DNA from 4 places in the Listeria marthii genome. Region 3 is predicted to be linked to each of the others. Evidence: riboswitches for the same ligand, from Rfam matches in the RefSeq annotation. Region 3 holds a riboswitch; each other region holds the start of a gene.
The links. Region 3 has a riboswitch for S-adenosylmethionine ahead of HCJ55_RS10475 (MetQ/NlpA family ABC transporter substrate-binding protein). Riboswitches for the same ligand answer to the same signal wherever they lie in the genome.

Region 1 (3,494 bases), on a different contig from region 3:
AACGTTCATTTTCATACGTTAAGGGTTGATGACCGTTTTCTACATCAATAATACTTAAACGGCGGAAACCAAATTGCACGTGATCATCTGTGAAGTATCCTTCATCATCTGGCCCACGGTGCGTAATCATACTATTCATTTGTCTAAAGGTTTCTTTATCAGCGCCAGTAATTTCTGTAATGCGGTCATGTACGCATCCTACAAATCCACACATGGTAACATTTCTCCTCTATAATAGATAATCATTTTATCTTTTTTTCACAACGTCTATCATATCATAACTAAACGCTCTTTGCACTGTTTAGGAAAGAAAAAAACCGAACATTTCTAAGATGAAATGCTCGGTTAGACTTATTTTACAATTAATTTTTTCAATGCTTCTGCTTTATCAGTTCTTTCCCAAGGTAAATCAAGGTCGCTACGGCCAAAATGACCAAAGGCAGCTGTTTGACGGTAAATTGGGCGGCGCAGGTCTAGCATATGGATAATGCCAGCTGGTCGTAAGTCGAATAATGCATTTACGCCATCGATTAATTCTTGTTCGGAATAGTCACTTGTTCCATACGTATCAATCGAAATCGAAACCGGACGCGCAACGCCGATAGCATAGGCTACTTGTACTTCTACTTTTTTAGCAAGTCCAGCAGCTACGATATTTTTCGCAACATATCTTGCAGCATAAGCGCCAGAACGGTCTACTTTGGTCGGATCCTTACCGGAGAATGCTCCCCCGCCATGACGTGCATAACCACCGTATGTATCTACGATGATTTTACGGCCAGTTAAACCAGCATCGCCAAGTGGGCCACCGATAACAAAGCGGCCAGTTGGGTTGATAAAGTATTTCGTATCTTCATCTAAGAAAGAAGCATCAATCACTTCTGGGAAAAGATGTGTGTGCAAGTCTTTCGCAATTTGTTCTTGTGTGATATCAGGATGATGTTGAGTTGAAACAACAATCGTATCAATCCGAACTGGTTGATTAAATTCATCATATTCGACAGTTACTTGTGTTTTCGCATCTGGACGCAAGTAATCTAATTTATTTGTTTTACGTAATTCGGTTAATTTGCGAGCTAAACCATGCGCTAAGAAAATCGGTAATGGCATTAATTCTTCTGTTTCGTCTGTTGCAAAACCGAACATTAAACCTTGGTCTCCTGCTCCGATTGCTTCAATAGCAGCGTCAATTTCGTTGCCACTTCTGGATTCTAACGCTTCGTCTACGCCTTGTGCGATATCTGGTGACTGCTCATCAATTGCCGTTAAAACAGCACATGTTTCTGCATCAAAGCCATATTTTGCACGGGTATAGCCGATTTCTTTAATAGTATCGCGAACGATTTTAGGGATGTCTACATAAACAGACGTCGTAATCTCTCCCGCTACTAATACTAAACCAGTCGTCACCGTGGTTTCACAAGCCACACGCGCGTCCGGATCTTTTGAAATAATTGCATCTAAAATTGCATCAGATATTTGATCTGCAATTTTATCTGGATGTCCATCAGAAACCGATTCTGATGTAAATAGATGACGGTTTTTAGCCAATTTTAATTTCCTCCTTTAGTTCTCTCCAAATACGTCTCATATAAAAAGCCTCTCCCTATTTTGCACAAAACGCGCACGAATAGAGAAAGGCTATAATTATACCTTTGCTCTCATCGTTCAGAAGATAATACTCCTGCAACAGATTAGCACCTTTCACATATATGTGTAGGTTGCTGGGCTTCAAAGGGTCAGTCCCTCTACCGCTCTGGATGAAAGATAAATTTTAATTCTAAAATAGAATACCATAAACTGAGGCCAGATGCAATAATAATTCGGTTTTGAATTCATTTCCATCCCTTAAAAATGGCGTTTGATTATTTTTCACTTATCATTATTTCCAACCTGTGGTATGATAGATGGATAAAAAAGATGTTTTACTTAACTAAAGGAGATTGTATCTATGAGTTTAATTCCGCTATCCTTGATTATTTTTCTTGGGTTTTTAGCAGTTGTATGTTTATTTGATTTTGTGTTTCGTTTATATTGGTTTAAATATTTCCTAGCAACAATGGGATTAATTGCAAGTGGTGTGGTATTTTTCATCAGCTTTTACGGCGGTGGGATGTCCCAAACAGAAATAGCAATTGCCATTTTTATCGGCTCATTTGGTGAATATGTTGTGTCACTTATCATTAGCCTAGTTCGCTTTATTTCCAAAAAATCAAAAAAACCTAAACAAAAGAAAAAAGCTAAAACAGCCTAAAAAGCTAGCGACGTAAATGTCGCTAGCTTTTTTTATGAAAAATTATCGTTCAATTAACTGAAAAGCTTTTTTAATAATTTCAGCTGATGCAACAAAACTAGCCTCTTCATCTACAGTTAGTTTCGGTTCTAAAATAGCTATTACCCCATTTGCACCAATAAGCGCTGGTTGACCAATGTAAGTCGTTGTTTTTTCGGAATACACAGCTAACGGAAAAACTTGTTTAGCATCTGTTAAAAGCGCATCCACAATTCCCGCCGCGGCTGTCGCTATCCCAAAACTCGTCCAACCTTTTCCAGTTAAAATATTCCAGCCACCACCGCGAACAGCATCTTTTAAAGCTGGTAAATCAAGTGGTGTTGTTATTTTGTAATCGGCGATACTAATGCCGCCAATTTTCACCGTTGACCAAGCAACAAATTGCGATTCGCCGTGCTCGCCAAGGACGTATCCCTCGACACTCTTTGGATTAATATGTAACGTTTCCCCGACTACTCGTCTCATTCGCGCTGTATCAAGCGATGTGCCCGTCCCAAACACCCGCGAACGATCAAAGCCCGAAACTTTCTGAATAAGCATCGTAATTACATCACACGGATTCGTAATATTCACAAAAACCCCTTTAAAACCCGTCGCTACAATCTTCGGTACAATCTCTGCCACAGATTTGCTTGTTTCAACAAGTTCTTCCATTCGATCTTCCCGAAGTAGCGTTTCTGGCCCAACTGCCATCACAATCACATCTGCGTCCGCCAGCGCATCCCAATCGTTCGATGTGATAGTTGTATAAGAACGCGTCATCGAAGCCATATCTCGTAGTTCTAACGCTTCACTTTCTGCCTTTGTTTCGACCTTATCAATTAAAACAATTTCATCACAAATCCCTTGAGTAACAAGGGAAAAAGCCACGTCGCTTCCAACATGACCTGTACCAATTATTCCTACTTTGCGTTTCACAAAATCCCCTCCAAAATTAATTACTTGAATTTAATGCGATTAATTCATATTTAATGATGGTTTTATTATTTTCCCATACGAGTTTTCGTGGAATTGCTTCTCCAAGTGTTTCGCCTTCTTTTGTTTTACGAACTGCGATTGGCACATCAATTGGATAAATCCGATACCCTACTTTTTCAAGTTCAAAGAAATTATCAGAAATTCGTTTTTCATTTCCTTTTGTTACGATCATTGTGTTTACCTCTAGTGGCATACCCAATTTCTCCACCTCCATTTTCTTTTA
Region 2 (3,494 bases), on a different contig from region 3:
AAAACAAGCCGATATTGGTGTGGCAATGGGAAGCGGAACGGATGTTGCTAAAGACTCCGCTGCAATGATTTTAACTGATGACAATTTCGTTTCAATTGTGGACGCAGTTGGGGTAGGTAGAACCGTTTTTGATAACATTAAAAAATCAATTTCTTACCTATTTGCAGGAAATTTAGGCGCAATTATCGCGATTTTATTTGCGCTCGTGCTCGACTGGATTAACCCATTCACAGCACTACAATTACTATTTATCAACTTAGTCAATGACTCCTTACCAGCGATCGCACTAGGTATGGAAAAAGCAGAACCTGATGTAATGAAACGCAAACCAAGAGATATTAACGAAGGTATTTTTGCCGGTGGAACGATGCGCGCCGTTATTAGCCGCGGCGTCTTAATCGGTATCGCCGTTATCATTTCGCAATACATCGGAATGCAAATTTCACCAGAGATGAGTGTCGCAAAGGCATTCACTACACTTATCCTAGCGCGTACATTACAAACATTTGCAGCTCGCTCGAACGTCCAAACCGCATTTGGCGCAGGATTCTTCAGCAACAAATACGTTATCGGCGCCGTATTACTTTGTTTCGTCTTATACGGAATCACCGTACTACCAGGAGCTCGCGAAATCTTCTCAATCCCAGCAACATTCGGCTTACATGAATGGTCGATTGCAGCAGGCTTAGCACTCGGAGCAGTTGTGATGATGGAGATAATTAAAGTAGTTCAGAATAAATTTTTTAAAGAAGCGTAAAAAAACAGAAATCCCTTTTTAAAATGAGGGATTTCTGTTTTTTAATAATACATTGAGTGCTATATCTATTATATACTGAATATAGATTCTTAGATTAACAAATTTTAATTCACACGGAGGAGTTAAATGAAAAAACAACATAATTCAAAACTTGTTTTATTACAAGAAATCCATTCAACAGAAATAGAAGTCCCGCTTAAAGATTGGGAATATGACCCAGAAAAAGAACTTTATCTAGTTATTGATTTGTTTATTGGAACAAATGATGGCACGAAAAGAGGCAATTATTTTCACATTCCAGTGGTAACACCAGCAACTTTGTATAAACTTCCAAAAGGGAAACGAAAAGCAATCGTATTGGAATATTATCGTTATGATTTACTTTTGGATAAAATAGAATCCATTTTGGAAAAATGTACAAAAGAGAGCTGGGATGATTCTTGTGAAGCGCTGCAAAATTATTTCTTTTGGGAATATGAAAATTACAAAGCTTAAAATTTAATGGAGATTAATACAACCACCAAACCAAAACCCCAACAGTCCAAACCATCGCAAGCGGCACTAAAATCCGGAACTTCGGTTTTTGTGTTTTATGATGAAACAACTGCATCGACATCCAGCTACCAAATGCCCCGCCGAGAAATGCGGTGAAAAGCAGTACAGATTCAGGTATCCGATAAGCGTGTTTAATTGCTTTCCGTTTATCGATAGCGAATAATAGAAAAGAAATAAGCGTTATCGCGATTAAATATATTGTTAAAATCATCCAGAAATCCCCCTTCGTTGCTAAAACAAACTTTATTGATTAGAATAAAAGCATACCATAAAAGAAAGCAGGGATAAAATGGCAAAAGAAATTATTCAAACATCGTCAGCCCCAAAAGCACTTGGACCATACTCACAAGCTGTAAAAGTGAACGGACTTATTTTTACGTCAGGTCAACTTGGTATTAACCCGGCAACTGGAGAATTAGCAGAAGGCGCGACAAAACAAGCCGAGCAAGCTTTTAAAAATTTAGCAGCAGTGTTAGAAGAAGCAGGTTCTGGACTGGATAAAATCATCAAAGCGACCGTTTTCTTCAAAGATTTAAATGAATTTACGGCTGTAAATGAAGTTTATGCGACATTCTTTTCCAGTGATTTCCCAGCGAGAAGTGCTTTCCAAGTAGCGAAATTGCCGCTTGATGCTGAAATTGAAATCGAAGTTATCGCAGAAGCATAAATATTCAGAAATAAATTTGACAACTACGAGAAGCAAACGATATAATAAGAACCAATTACATAGTACTTATCAAGAAAGGTGGAGGGTTCTGGCCCAGCGAAGCCTTGGCAACCGGATTTTTCACGGTGCCAAATCCAGCAGGTAACACTGACAGATAAGGCACGCGAATCAGGTAAATTCACTTTCCCTTAAAAGCTGTCTTTTGAGGGAAAGTTTTTTTGTACATAAAAATAAAACGAATTGAGGCGAAGGAAATGAATCAAGTAGCACCATTTTATGCAGATCATGTTGGAAGTATTTTACGGACAAAGGCTATTAAAGACGCGCGGGAGAAGTTCCAAGCTGGCGAAATAACAGCCCAAGAGTTGCGCGAAGTTGAAAATACAGAAATTAAATACATTGTCGAAAAGCAAAAAGAAGTCGGCTTAAAATCAATCACAGATGGCGAGTTTCGCCGTGCTTGGTGGCATTTTGACTTCTTGGAGAATTTGGATGGGGTAGAAGGATACGATGCGGCTGGAGGTATTCAGTTTAGCAAAGTGCAAACAAAATCGCATTCGGTAAAAATCACGGCTCCGATCGATTTCACCACGCATCCATTTATAGAAGATTTTATTTTCCTAAAAGAAGCAGTTGGTGAAAATCATGTCGCGAAACAAACGATTCCAAGTCCAGCAATGCTTCATTATCGCGGCGACATTGAGTATCAGCCATATTTAGATGATGCCGACAAATTTGCCGCTGATTTAGCGACTGCGTATCAAAAAGCGATTCAAGCATTTTATGATGCTGGCTGTCGTTATTTACAATTAGATGATACGTCTTGGAGCTATTTATGCTCGGATGAACAACGCGAAGTCGTGCGACAAAGAGGATTTGATCCGGACACATTGCAAGAAACGTATAAAAATCTTATCAATGAATCTATCAAACATAAACCAGCTGATATGGTCATCACAATGCACATTTGCCGCGGGAATTTCCGTTCTACATGGATTGCGGAAGGCGGCTATGGACCAGTTGCGGAAACCTTATTCGGTCAATTAAACATCGATGGTTTCTTTTTAGAATATGATAACGAACGTTCTGGAGATTTTGCGCCATTAAAATATGTGACGCGCCCGGATTTGAAAATCGTTCTCGGCTTAATTACTTCGAAAACAGGTGAATTAGAAGACGAAGCGACGATTAAAGCGCGAATTGCAGAAGCGAGCGAAATCGTCCCATTAAGCCAATTACGCCTAAGTCCACAATGCGGATTCGCCTCCACAGAAGAAGGCAACATCCTGACCGAAGAAGAACAATGGAATAAATTACGCTACGTTGTCCAACTAGCAGAAGATGTTTGGGGTAAATAACTAATAAGAAGAGCTAGCCACATTTGTGCGCTAGTTCTTTTTGCGTCTTTACAAAAATGGCAAGTAGGACTAGAATAGATGTTCAAGAAGGAGGGGTGCCCCTTTGGATGACAAATTACAAACTAAATTAACCTTATTACCTGAATCACCAGGTTGT
Region 3 (3,494 bases):
TAACACAAGCTTGGTGACGAGTCCATACTGGAACACTGCGCACCAAGCTCTAAGTAGTGAATTAATCTTTTTTTAGACGTCTAGATAAGAAGTTTCCGAATGATTGTAGTGCTTGAACCATGATAATTAAAATGATGATGGTTGTATACATTACAGTCGGCTCAAAACGTTGGAAACCATATTGGTAAGCAATTGTACCGAGTCCGCCAGCACCAACAAGTCCAGCCATCGCAGTTGCGCCGATTAGCCCGATTGTAGCAATAGTTAAACCAAGAACGATACCAGACCGAGCTTCGCGAATAACGACACTCCAAATGATTTTTGGTGTAGAAATTCCCATTGCTTGGTAGGCTTCAACAACTCCGCGGTCAACTTCCAACAGGGCGGACTCCATTAAACGGGCGATGTAAGGTGCCGTAAATACAACAAGCGGCATGATAACACCTTGAATCCCAATAGTAGTCCCAACAACAAAACGTGTTACCGGAATCATTAAGAATAACAAAATGATAAACGGCAACGAACGTAAAATATTAATGACCCAGTTTAAAATACTATATGCAATCCGATTTTCCGATTGACCACCTTTACGCGTTAATGTTAAAAATACGCCAAGTGGCAAACCAATCGCGAGTGAAATCACAAGTGTAATTCCAGTCATCGTCAGTGTTTCTAGAAATCCTTGCCAAAGTATCGGTCCCCATTCTTCAAAAAACAAACTCATAGTAACTCGACCTCCTCAACAACGACCCCAGATTCTTTCAAATAAGCAATTGCTTTACTATATTCCGCTTCGTCACCTTTTAAATGAACAAGCAGTTTTCCAAGTGTTCCGTTTTTCAAATGATCAATTCCGCCAGCTAAAATGCTTGGCAAAACGTCGAATTTGCGCGATACAAGAGCAAGTGCAGGTTCATCCGCTTCGTCTCCAATAAAATGAAGGGAGACCAATTTACCAGTTGCGATGTATTTTTCAAGCAAATCTTGTGGGATATCGAAACTAGCTTCCGATCCAACAAAACGCTTGGTTGTCGCGTGTTTCGCTTTCGTGAAAATATCAAGAACAGTACCTTGCTCCACTAAATGTCCATTTTCCATTACAGCGACCCGGTCACAAATACGTTGAATGACATCAAGTTCATGTGTAATTAAGAAAATCGTAATGCCGAGTTCCGCATTAATTTTAAGTAACAGTTGCAAAATTGCTTCTGTTGTTTCAGGGTCCAAGGCGCTTGTTGCTTCATCGCTCAGCAGAATTTCTGGTTCATGCGCAAGAGCACGAGCAATCGCAACACGTTGTTTTTGACCGCCAGAAAGTTGGCTTGGATAGTTGTTTCGTTTATCCTCTAGGCCAACGATCGACAAGTATTTATTCACACGTGTTTCGATTTCGTCTTTTGGAACGCCTTCTAATTTTAATGGTTTGGCAATGTTATCATAGACAGTTGCGGTTTTTAGTAAGTTATATCCTTGGAAAATCATACCAATTTTCCGGCGTGCGACACGAAGTTCTTTGCTTGATAGGGTAGATAAGTTCTTCCCATCAATCACAACTTGGCCAGCATCTGGACGTTCAAGCAAGTTGATGCAACGAACAAGGGTACTTTTCCCGGCGCCACTGTAACCAACGACACCGAAAATTTCTCCTTTTTCGACTGTAATAGAAACATTTTTGACGGCTTCTACGGTTTTTCCATTTACATTAAATGATTTTGAAACTTGATGTAATTCGATCAAAATAAAACAACTCCCTAGAATGCAGGTACTACAGACCCATTAAATTCTTTTTCAATAAATGCTTTTACTTCATCTGAATGGTAATATTTTTCTAATGTTTTTACGACTTCATCGTCTTTGTTGGCACTACGAACGACAAAAACGTTTGGATATGGATTGTCTTTTGTAGGTTCGTGGTAAATGGCATCTTTATTAATAGAAAGTCCAGCGCCCATTGCAAAGTTAGTATTGATAGCTGCGGCTGCAACTTCATCTAATTGTGCAGGGATTTGAGAAGCTTCTAGTTCAACGATTTCAAGGTCAAGTGGGTTTTCAGCAATGTCTTTTTTCGTTGCTTTTTCTTCCACGCCATCTTTTAATTTAATAATGCCAGCATCTTCAAATAGTTTTAAACCACGGTATTCGTTACTTGGATCGTTTGGAACGGCAATTTTGTCGCCTTTTTTAAGATTTTTTAAGTCTTTAATATCGTTGGAGTAAATACCCATTGGGAATGCTACTGTTTTAAAAGCAACATCTAATTTGTAGCCTTTATCTTTCTTTTGTTGCTCTAAAAATGGGATTGTTTGGTAGTTATTCGCATCCAAATCACCATCGTTTAAAGCTGTATTTGGTGTATTATAGTCATCAAATGTTTTGATTTTGATTTCAAGACCGTCTTTTTTCGCTAATTTTTGAACTTCCTCAGCGATTTGTTGGTGAGGTCCTGCTGTTGTTCCGATTGTGATTTTTTCTGTGCTCAAGGCTTTATCATCACTACCGCCTCCGCACGCTGCTAATCCTAAAACAAGGCTTGATGCAAGTAAAATTCCTAACCCTTTTGTTAATTTTCTCATCTTTTTTCCTCCCTAGTATGTTGTGTGATTATCCAGATTTATTCATGAAAACAATAAAAAAACTTCTCTATTTTAGAATAGAGAAGTGGAAAGTCGAACATATCCAGCTCCTCTTATCTACCAAAACGGAATACACCATTTTGCTGGAATTAGCACCTTCACTTTACGCTTAAATAAAGTTAGGTTGCCGGGCTTCATCGGGCCAGTCCCTCTGCCGCTCTCGATAAGAGAAAATATTTTAGAAAAACCTGTTAGTTAAAAATATACGCATATTAGCTTAATTTGTCAATGCTTTTTTAAGTTTTAAAAAAATCGTACTGGACAAATACTTCAGAAAACTTTACTATTTTAATCAATGAAACTTAAAAAGGACGGGTGTCATATGAAAATTTCCAAACGCTTGCAAAATTTACCAGATCAGTTTTTTTCTAGCCTTGTAGAAAAAGTTGGAAAAAAGGTGGCAGAAGGTCATGATGTTATTAACTTAGGTCAAGGAAATCCAGACCAGCCAACACCCAAACACATTGTGGAAGCGATGAAAACAGCTTCAGAAAAACCACTTAACCACAAATATTCTTTGTTTCGCGGAAAGCATGAGCTAAAACAAGCCGCCGCTGATTTTTATGCGCGTGAATATAATGTAACAATTGATCCAAATACAGAAGTCGCGATTTTATTCGGCACAAAAACTGGCTTAGTAGAGCTACCGATGTGTTTAATGGACCCGGGCGATGTCATGCTTCTACCGGACCCAGGTTATCCCGATTATTTGTCCGGCGTAGTTCTAGGCGAAGTTCAATTTGAAAAAATGCCGCTAATTGCCGCAAATAATTTTTTACCGGATTTCACTAAAATTCCAGAAGATATAGCTAAAAAAGCCGAATTAATGTATTTAAATTATCCTAATAATCCAACTGGCGC
Region 4 (3,494 bases), on a different contig from region 3:
GAACGGACGTAGCGATAGTATGCCGCGCACCCTTGGAAAGTCAGCGTTATAACCGGCAAAATTGCATGCTCCGCCATATCCCAAAAAGAGTCGACCCCAATCGTTCGCATTCCTAAACTCGGAAGCCAACCTAGCTGAATCGAAAATACATCTATTAAAATCATCCCAAACCAAAAAATCGGAATCGAAATCCCTATATAAGAAATCCCATTTAACACTTTATCAATCCACGTATTTTCATAATTCGCCGCAACCAAACCAAGTGGAATTGATAATAGTAGCGTTAGTACAAGCGAAGTTCCCACCAAACCAAGTGTCGCCGGAATTCTCTCTAAAATTTGTTGTAAAACTGGCTGGCTGTTCACAATCGAATAACCAAGATTCCCTTGCAACAAGTTTCCAAGCCAAATAAAGTACTGCACATAAATCGGTTGATCAAGTCCTAAGCTCTGTCTAATCCGCTCCACATCATCAGGATTCATATCAGGCGTAACAAAGGAATTCACGGGATCCCCGGGCGCTAATTTGATAAGGGCAAACGAAATAATCGAAATAATAAATAGCATCGGAATAATTTGCAATACGCGTTTTATGATTGTTTTTAGCATAATTTATCTCCTATCTAAAACACTAAAAATGACAAGTAAAAATCTGAACCTGCCAAAAAACAAGCATGGCAGGTCAGATTTTTCACGAATGATTTTTAATTATTATTCCGTTAAATATAATTTAGAAAGATCACGGAACATTGTTACTGGTTGTGGTGTTGCAGCTTTTTGTCCACCGTAACGGCTATCAAGAGCTAGCACTGCATTATCATAAGAAATTGGATAAATTACAGCGTCATCAGCAATTGTTTTTTGGATTTTTTCATAGATTTCTTGACGTTCTTTGTCGTCAGCAGTTACAGCACCTTTTTCCCAAAGTGCGTCTAGGTCTTTGTTGTGGTAGTTTGAGTAGTTGTAAGGCGCATCGCTTAGGTATAGGGATTTATATGCATCCGGATCGTTCCCCATGATATAACCATTTAGCGCGATCGAGTAATCTGCGTTTTTACGGTCAAGTGTGATGTTGCTAAGTGCATTTGGATCTGTTGGTTTCAAGTCCAGTGTCACGCCGATTTCTTTGTATTGTTGTTGCAAGTAAAGCGCGATACTTTCTTGTGATTTACTGTTGTTTAAATAGTAAACAGTTAGTTTTTGACTTGTATCAAAACCACTTTCTTTTACTAATTTTTTCGCTTTGGCAATGTCTTGGTCGTATGTTTCTACTTTATCAGTGAAATATTTCGTGTTTTCTGTTAGGAATGAGGAAGCTGGTTTTGCGTATTCATCTGAACCGTAAGCCGCATCAATGATTTCTTCACGGTCAAGCGCATAAGAAAGGGCTTGGCGAAGTTCTTTTGATTTAAGTGCTGGTTGGTTTTCGTTGAATGTCGCATAGCTTAAGCGATTTTCCGGGTAAGTGATAATGTTTACCGCGCTCGCTTTCTCTACTTTGTTTCTATCAGAAGGTTGAATAGATTTTAAGTTAATTTCACCATTTTGCAGTGCTAAATTAGCTGCGTTTTGGTCTTTTGTGATTCGGAAAGTAACTTTATCCAATTTCGGTTTGCCGTCAAAGTAGTCGTTGAATCTTTCTAAGGAAACGTATTCCCCTGTTTTGTATTCAACAAATTTGTACGGACCTGAGCCGATTGGATTTTTGTTTTTATCACTTTTCTCGATGTTTTCTACCCCTTCAAAAATGTGTTTTGGAATTGGGAAGAAAGTTTTAATTGTATTTTCAAAGGCTGGAGCAACAGTTGGTAATGTGAATTTCACCGTTGTGTCGTCTACTGCTTCTACTTTTACAGGTTTATCGTCAAAAACAAAGTTGCCGCGGTTCGGGCTGTTTTGTTTTGTATCTAAAATAGAATTAACAGTAAATACTACATCGTCTGCAGTTAAAGGTTTGCCGTCGTGCCAAGTTAAACCATCTTTTAGTTTCACAGTGTAAGTTAAGTTGTCATCTGAAATATCTAAGCTTTTTGCAAGTGCCGGTTTCCCGTCAACTTCCCAAAATAGCGGTGCGTATACAGCTTGTTGAATCGTTAATGTTACACGGTCAGAAGCGTAGTTAGGATTGATAACTTCTGGATCTCCTGTAACTCCGATAATAAGAGAGCCGCCGTCTTTCGCTTTGCCTGAACCGTTTGCTTTGTCTGAACTAGCGCCAGAACCTCCGCAAGCCGTTAACACCAAGGCAAAAACCGAGATAACCGCTACTAATAAAAATTTCTTCATCTAACAAAAACTCCCCTCTTTAAGCGCTAAAAAATAACGCTTCCTCTGTTTTTTGGTCAGAATCGAAGCGCCTCATTAAAAGCTACTACTTATCTGCCAGAATATTACTTCTGATCGGAATTAGCATAGAACTTGCGCTCCGCTGCTGGGTTTCACTGGGCCGATTCCCTCCACCACTCTTGATAAGAAAACGTAATACTATTATTCCTATAAGTTTACTGTGAATTAAAGATACACTGAAACAAAGCAGATGTCAAGAAGAGAAAACTGAAATCCCAAAAATTATTTTATAAAAAAATAGACCGGGCAGAAAACCCAGTCTACGCTTGTTATTTAGATGCTTCTACTTCTTGATATTCCGGCTTCTTAGAAAACTCAGCTTTTGCAAATGGACAAAGCGGAATAATTTTCTTCCCTTCTGATTTTGCTTTTTCAACCGCGCGTTTCACCAGTTCTTGGGCTATTCCTTGACCTCGAGCCGCATCATCCACGCCAGTATGGTCAATAATAAACATATCTTCCCCAGTTGGCACAAAAGTCACTTCGCCAACCTCTACGCCTTCATCATTTACAGCATAAATTCTATTTTCACCATTTTTATATTCCATTTAATCTCCTCCTATTTCTCGATATATTGAAGCGCTCCACTTGGGCAAGTATGAATCACCCGCTTCGCCTCTTCTTTCGATACATTATCCGGCATAATCCACGGTTTTCGGTCCAAATTAAAAAGTTCTGCGTTACCTTTTACACAATTACCCGAATGCTCGCAAACATTTGTATTAAAATAAATATCTATATCCGCCCCGCGATACTTACGGTAGCCTCGTTCAAGCAGCGTTTCCTCGTCCATCTGATTACCTCCTTCGCCAAAGTTTCTCTACCTTTCATCTATTCCACTCATCACCCAAAAGAAAACGTCCAGAAACATTCCTAAAAAAGCTCCCCCAATCATTGACTTTCCTGCCAGTTATTGAAATAATAAAGATATTTTATAAATTCATTTAAAAATAGAAGAAGGAGTGGAAATAATGGCATTTTATTTTGAAGAACCGTCCCGCACATTTAGTGAATTTTTACTTGTTCCAGGCTACTCATCCGCTGAATGTGTTCCAACAAACGTTAGCTTAAAAACACCAATCGTAAAATTTAAAAAGGGTGAAGAATCTGCTATCACAATGAACATTCCGCTTGTTTCCGCAATTATGC

Region 1: it holds a riboswitch for S-adenosylmethionine, as region 3 does, so the genes downstream of both, metK (methionine adenosyltransferase) here and HCJ55_RS10475 (MetQ/NlpA family ABC transporter substrate-binding protein) in region 3, are expected to answer to the same signal.
Region 2: it holds a riboswitch for S-adenosylmethionine, as region 3 does, so the genes downstream of both, HCJ55_RS04570 (5-methyltetrahydropteroyltriglutamate--homocysteine S-methyltransferase) here and HCJ55_RS10475 (MetQ/NlpA family ABC transporter substrate-binding protein) in region 3, are expected to answer to the same signal.
Region 4: it holds a riboswitch for S-adenosylmethionine, as region 3 does, so the genes downstream of both, HCJ55_RS08080 (ABC transporter substrate-binding protein) here and HCJ55_RS10475 (MetQ/NlpA family ABC transporter substrate-binding protein) in region 3, are expected to answer to the same signal.

What each region holds. Positions count from the first base shown of each region.
Region 1 covers NZ_JAASWB010000003.1:19,359-22,852, reverse strand. The annotation lists gene asnB (asparagine synthase (glutamine-hydrolyzing)) at 1-214, opposite strand, end outside; gene metK (methionine adenosyltransferase) at 352-1,551, opposite strand; SAM riboswitch class I at 1,659-1,767, opposite strand; gene HCJ55_RS05550 (hypothetical protein) at 1,952-2,254, shown strand; gene HCJ55_RS05545 (L-lactate dehydrogenase) at 2,297-3,211, opposite strand; gene HCJ55_RS05540 (DUF2584 domain-containing protein) at 3,228-3,470, opposite strand.
Region 2 covers NZ_JAASWB010000002.1:350,349-353,842, reverse strand. The annotation lists gene HCJ55_RS04590 (calcium-transporting ATPase) at 1-757, shown strand, start outside; gene HCJ55_RS04585 (Imm8 family immunity protein) at 884-1,252, shown strand; gene HCJ55_RS04580 (DUF1294 domain-containing protein) at 1,266-1,523, opposite strand; gene HCJ55_RS04575 (RidA family protein) at 1,602-1,979, shown strand; SAM riboswitch class I at 2,043-2,140, shown strand; gene HCJ55_RS04570 (5-methyltetrahydropteroyltriglutamate--homocysteine S-methyltransferase) at 2,234-3,337, shown strand; gene uvrC (excinuclease ABC subunit UvrC) at 3,441-3,494, shown strand, end outside.
Region 3 covers NZ_JAASWB010000005.1:73,565-77,058, forward strand. The annotation lists gene HCJ55_RS10465 (methionine ABC transporter permease) at 62-724, opposite strand; gene HCJ55_RS10470 (methionine ABC transporter ATP-binding protein) at 721-1,737, opposite strand; gene HCJ55_RS10475 (MetQ/NlpA family ABC transporter substrate-binding protein) at 1,752-2,573, opposite strand; SAM riboswitch class I at 2,684-2,803, opposite strand; gene HCJ55_RS10480 (pyridoxal phosphate-dependent aminotransferase) at 2,956-3,494, shown strand, end outside.
Region 4 covers NZ_JAASWB010000004.1:77,893-81,386, forward strand. The annotation lists gene HCJ55_RS08075 (ABC transporter permease) at 1-608, opposite strand, end outside; gene HCJ55_RS08080 (ABC transporter substrate-binding protein) at 711-2,285, opposite strand; SAM riboswitch class I at 2,372-2,474, opposite strand; gene HCJ55_RS08085 (GNAT family N-acetyltransferase) at 2,615-2,893, opposite strand; gene HCJ55_RS08090 ((4Fe-4S)-binding protein) at 2,905-3,138, opposite strand; gene HCJ55_RS08095 (IMP dehydrogenase) at 3,317-3,494, shown strand, end outside.